DNA from 2 places in the Gilliamella sp. A7 genome. Region 1 is predicted to be linked to the other one. Evidence: riboswitches for the same ligand, from Rfam matches in the RefSeq annotation. Region 1 holds a riboswitch; the other holds the start of a gene.
What was found. A riboswitch is a leader RNA that binds a small molecule or an ion and turns the genes downstream of it on or off. The one in region 1 is predicted to bind thiamine pyrophosphate.

Region 2: it holds a riboswitch for thiamine pyrophosphate, as region 1 does, so the genes downstream of both, tenA (thiaminase II) here and thiB (thiamine ABC transporter substrate binding subunit) in region 1, are expected to answer to the same signal.

What each region holds. Positions count from the first base shown of each region.
Region 1 is NZ_NASN01000015.1:31,432-34,639, forward strand. It holds gene thiP (thiamine/thiamine pyrophosphate ABC transporter permease) at 1-744, opposite strand, end outside; gene thiB (thiamine ABC transporter substrate binding subunit) at 758-1,756, opposite strand; TPP riboswitch at 1,797-1,905, opposite strand; gene argS (arginine--tRNA ligase) at 2,067-3,208, shown strand, end outside.
Region 2 is NZ_NASN01000010.1:15,774-18,981, reverse strand. It holds gene B6D18_RS04350 (SemiSWEET family transporter) at 1-128, shown strand, start outside; gene B6D18_RS04345 (hypothetical protein) at 590-820, shown strand; gene B6D18_RS04340 (DUF1161 domain-containing protein) at 958-1,338, shown strand; TPP riboswitch at 1,471-1,560, shown strand; gene tenA (thiaminase II) at 1,612-2,274, shown strand; gene asnA (aspartate--ammonia ligase) at 2,344-3,208, opposite strand, start outside.

The DNA.
Region 1 (3,208 bases):
AATACAACAAACTAGTTGTAAACAGGCAAGTAATGCTGCTTGTAACAGATCAAAATCACGAATTGCTTGATAAATAGCAACTTCAAGCGTGGTATATTTAGGCCCGCCACCTAATGCTAAAACAATGGCAAAACTTGAAAAACATAACATAAAAATTAATGCCGCCATAGGTAATATTTGTCTACGCAGTAATGGCCATTCAATAATCTTAAAAAAAGTTACACTGGTAAAATTTAATTGTGCAGCTAAATGTTTTTGTTCAATAGGTACGCTTTGTAAGGTTTGATAAAATAGGCAGCAGGCATAAGGGAAATTCAGGAATACATGCGCCAATAAAATGCCTTGTAAACCATAAATTGAAAATGAGAATGGTATCTGTAATATTTGGCAGACACTAGATAATAAACCTTGTCGCCCGTAAACCGATAGTAAACCAGTCACAACAACTAGTGTTGGTAATATAAAGGTAATAGGCATCATCTTCAATAACAACTTTTTACCTTTAAAATCCACTAAAGATAATGCCTTAGCCATTAATATGGCTGCGATTAGTGATAATAATGTCGACAATACAGCTTGGTAAAAAGTTATCCATATAATATGCAATATGTAACTATCAAAATAGATGCTTAAATTTCCTGACTGCAAGGCAAATTTCCAGATAGCGAGAAGTGCTGAACTTAATATGATTAAAATTAAACTAGCAGCACTGATACCTGGTAATAACGATCTGAATTTTAACATTAATAATACTTAACTATTTACTTATTGCTGACTGCCACTCACGAATCCAACCTTTTTGATGTTTTTCAATCTCTTCCGGTGTAAATTCTAGCGATTTATCAATGGTATTAATTTGCTTATAAGCATCGGGTAGATCCGTCTTAATAATTGGATACATCACATTTTTTTCAGCAAATTGACGTTGTATCTCAGGTGTTAGCAAGTAACGTAAAAATTGTCGAGCTAAATCAGCTTTTTGGCTATATTTAATGATGCCAGCCACTTCGACTTGGCGATAGTGACCTTCAGCAAAAATCGCGGCGGCGTAGCTATGATTATTTTCATTAATAATATGTGCTATCGGCGATGTGCTATAACTTAATACCAAATCCGCCTCATCTTTTAAGAACATACCATAGGCTTCACTCCAACCTTTAGTTACTGTGACCGTATGTTTAGCCACTTGTTGCCATGCATTTGCCGCCTCGTCACCATAGACCTTTTTCATCCAAAACAATAAACCTAGTCCTGGAGTGCTGGTTCTAGGATCTTGATAAATGATTTTCCAATTAGCTTGGTTTTCGACCAATTCATGTAATGAATGAGGAGGATTTTTAATCTTATCTTGATTATAGATAAAAGCGAAATAGCCAAAATCGTAAGGAATAAAACTATCATCCCACCAATCAGTATTGAGGTTATCGGGTTTACTAATTTGATGCGGAATTAAAATATCCGCTTGCTTGGCTTGTGCTAATAGATTGTTATCTAATCCTAAAATAACATCAGCATTTGTTTTGTCGCCTTCAAGGCGAATGCGATTTAAAACAGATACACCATCCCCCAATGTGACAACATCAAGTTGGCAATTACATTGCGCTTCGAAGCCTTTTTTAATTGCTTCACCCGGCCCCCATTGTGACATAAATGAGTTGTAACTATAAACAGTTAGAGTTGGTTGTTGTGCATTTGCTAAATGACTAAATAGTGAAAATGAAAATATAACAGATAGTAAAAAGTTTTTACGAAACATTTTGCCTCCAAAGTAATGTGTAAAAGACAAAAGGTTTGAGTAGATATAATAACTCAAATCCCTCCGCTGGCATTATCCAGTTCAGGTTCGACGAGTTATGTCAGTTTTTCTGACACTCTCAGCCCTTCAGGGCACCCCGTTGAGAACGATGAATAGTTTAGTAGTAGCAAATAGAATTGTAAACAAGCGATGTGTTGATAAATACAAATTTATACAAATTAAAACACGGTAAGATTATAGGCAATCAGTGACAATTGTTGTGTTTGTCGGTATTATATGCCTCATTTTATGATTATTGATTAGGTACAATGTGAACATTCAACAACTATTAACGCAACGAGTTTCGCAAGCAATGATTATGGCTGGTGCAGATAAAAACTGTGATGCTTTAATCAAGCAATCAGCCAAAGTTCAATTTGGTGACTATCAAGCAAATGGTATCATGGCTACCGCTAAAAAATTGGGTATGCCACCACGCGCATTGGCAGAAAAAGTATTACAACATCTGGATATTGAAGATATTGCCGATAAAGTAGAAATTGCTGGACCGGGTTTTATTAATATCTTTTTAAAAAATAGTTGGATTGCCGAGCAGAACGAAGTAGCATTAAGTAGCGATAAATTGAATATCACCTTACCGGCTAAACCACAAACTATTGTGGTTGATTACTCAGCACCAAACGTAGCAAAAGAGATGCATGTTGGTCATTTACGCTCAACGATTATTGGTGATGCGAGTGTTAGAGTCTTAAATTTTCTTGGCCACAATGTGATTCGAGCTAATCACGTTGGTGATTGGGGAACCCAATTTGGTATGTTAATCGCTTACCTTGAAAAAATGCAAAACGAACAGGCCCACGATATGGATCTATCGGATCTAGAATCTTTTTATCGTGCAGCAAAAAAACATTATGACGAAGATGAAGTCTTTGCTGAAAAAGCCCGTAATTATGTCGTTAAGCTTCAAGGTGGTGATGAGTATTGCCGTGAAATGTGGCGAAAACTGGTTGATATTACCATGACGCAAAATATTGCCACATATAAACGACTCAATGTCACACTTTCACTAGAAGATACCATGGGTGAAAGTATCTATAACAGTATGCTTCCGGGCATTGTTGCCGATCTTAAACAGAAAAAATTAGCCGTTGAAAGTGAAGGCGCTATCGTTGTGTTTTTAGATGAGTATAAAAATAAAGAAGGCGAACCAATGGGTGTTATCATCCAAAAACGAGATGGTGGTTATCTTTATGCAACAACCGATATTGCTTGTGCCAAATACCGTTATGAAACGCTACACGCGGATCGTATTTTATATTATACCGATTCACGCCAACACCAACATTTAGAACAAGTTTGGGCGATTGTACATAAAGCAAAATATGTCCCAGAATCTTTAAAACTTGAACATCATATGTTTGGTATGATGTTAGGTAAAGATGGTAAACCATT
Region 2 (3,208 bases), on a different contig from region 1:
CAGCAGCAATTAACTGTTCATTATGGGTTTGTTATGGATTATTACAACCTAAAAAAGATTGGCCGATTGCTATAGCTAATTCCCCTGGTGTTTTGTTTGGTTTAATTGCGTTTTTTACGGCATTGTAAATATATTGTTATACTTTTTTGTATTATTTCAATACAGCATAATTTAAACCTTATGCTGTATTTTTTTATCAAAATTTCATCAAATTGTTAGATGATTTCTGTTGACAAATATAGAGTGTTTATTTTCAAAAATAGGTCTTTCTATTACAGATTAAATTTTAACCTTGTGGTTAAATCTTTAAATATCAATTTGTTATAGAGTTATCAACAGGTTTGTTAAATACTTATCAAATAATTAAGTGAATAATTCACAAGTTCGTTTTGAATAAATGAAAAAGTTTTAGTTTGTGTTATTTGATTCAATCATTGTCATCTATTTGCGATTCGATTATATTGGAGATCCGGCTGTTTATTAAATAGAGTTTATCTTTTAATACTCTTTTATATTGAGTGGTGATGTTATTAATTTAAATGTCGACTTAATCGTATGAGCGTTAAAAATATAAAATGAGGAAATCAAAATGACTAACATTAATCTTTCTGACGATTTGATAAAAGATTTTATCTATTCTATGTACCGTAAAGAAGTATTATTAAATTTAAAAGGGGTTGTTTTAACTGAAGAAGATCGTAAACAACTTCATGAAAAAAGAGATTTTGTTAATCGATTGTCTGAAGCTGAATTAGCCGATATTCGTTGTTGGGTTTTAGATAAATTGAAAGTACTTGAAAGTCAACATAAGCAAGATTAATTGGTTAAAATCTTGTGCTAACTTCTTTAATAAATTGATAAAATTTATTTATCGTAATGTTTATAACGTTATAGACAGTTTTATCAATTGTTTTACAATACAGTGAGACTTATCATTTAGAATCTATAGGAAAGGGTATGAGAAAGACAGTCATGGCTTTTTTGTTAGGTATTCCAATGATTGTCGCAGCTTCCAATTGTGAAGAAATTAGTGCCAGTATTGCTGAGAAAATCAAAAACAATGGTATTGATGAAAATAGTTTTCAATTAAATTTAGTTCTATCAGAGCAAGCTGAGCAAGGCGTTGCAGGTAAAATTGTCGGATCGTGTGATCGTGGTCAACAAAAGATAGGATATGTTCGTTCACAAGATAATTCGGTAACAGCTGAAGCAAAACAACAAGAGTCTTCAATTTCTAATCAGCAAGCCGAAAAAGCTGAATTAGAGAAATCTTCTCAACAAGAAATAGTAGCGCCATCTTCAGAAGATAATCAGCAAATAGACTCTAAGAAAGAATAATTATTGATTATTCGTTATAGTTATAGAAGATCAATCGGTTAATTAATGAAGAACATTTGAATAAATAGTAACGGTTAATAAATTATTATTTTTACAAAAATTGTTATTTATTTTTCTGAGCTATTATTGATCTGTATTTATCCGGGGTGCCTTAGGCTGAGATTATACCCGTTGAACCTGATTCGGTTAGTACCGACGAAGGGAGTATAAAACACGCTTTTCTGAAAGTCTGTTGTACTCCTTAATAACTAATTTTTATAAAAAGGATTCATCATGCCGTCATTTTATTCACTTATTGAATCATGCCAAAGTGATTGGGATAACTATATTCAACATGAGTTTATTCAACAATTAGGTAAAGGAACATTGGATATTGCCTGCTTTCAACACTATTTAAAACAAGATTATCTTTTTCTTATCAATTTTTCCCGAGCATGGGGATTAGCAGTGTATAAAAGTCATGATCTGGCTGAAATCAAACAATCTTTAAATAGCTTGAAAGCAATTGTTGAAGTTGAACTAGACTTACATATTGAATATTGTAAAAAGTGGAAAATAACTGAGAACGAACTTAACCTATTAACTGAAGCCAAAGCAAATAGTGAATATACGGGTTATGTGTTGGATGTCGGATTACATGGAGATACATTAGATTTGCATATTGTATTAGCGCCTTGTTTAATTGGTTACGGTATGATTGCTGATTGGCTAACCAAACAACATTGGTATGATGCTAACAACAATAGATATAACAGTTGGGTTAACATGTATGCTAGTAAGGAATTCCAACAAACAATGCAAAATGAAATTGAGTGGATTGATCAGCGCTTAGTAAATTTAGATGCTAGTCGCATTGAACATTTAAAAAAATTATTCAGGCAAGCAACTAAACTTGAAATTGGTTTCTGGCAAATGGGATTAGATAAAAGCTTTTAAATAACAAACATACTTTACCACTATGGGTAAAGTATGCTGAATTTGAACTATATTTAAACAATGTTTAAATTAAAGTAGTTTTGAATAATCTTGTTTGGTGGCATCGTCCCAAACACTTGCTTGTACTTGGCCAATATGTTGTTGCTGTAAAAGTAACATGGTTAATCGTGATTGGCCAATTCCACCACCAATTGTTTGTAAAAAATCGCCATTAGCTAATGCTTTATGCCACGCATATTGTAGGCGATCTTCATTATTAGTCAGTTTTAATTGCCGTTTTAAGGTTTCCGGATCGACACGGATTCCCATTGATGAGATTTCAAAACCACTATTTAAAACAGGATTCCAAACTAAAATGTCACCATTTAAGCCTTTTGAACCCATTTCATTATCACTACTCCAATCATCATAATCAGGAGCACGTACATCATGTTTTTCGTTATTTGATAATTCACCACCAATACCAATTAAAAATACGGCGCCTAACTCTTTGGTAATTGCATTTTCACGCTCTTTCGGTGATAAATTTGGATAACGTTTTAACAGTTGTTCACTATCCATAAAGGTAATTGTTTCGGGTAAAAAACGTGATAAATGATATTTTTCAGAGACTGCTTTTTCAGTCGCTTTAATTGCACTATAAATTTTTTCAACCGTTTGTTTTAAATAAGCTAAATTGCGATCTTCGGGACGAATCACTTTTTCCCAATCCCATTGATCAACATAAACAGAGTGAATAGGCGAAAGTTTATCTTCATCTGGGCGCAGAGCTTTCATATTTGTATAAATGCCTTCACCAACAGGAAAATTGTGCTGACTTAACGTTTTACGTTTCCATTTAGCTAGTGAATGAACAACTTCGAATTGTGCATTAGGAATACTTTTAATATTAACTTGAACGGCTTTTTCGGTACCTGACAAATTATCTTGAACG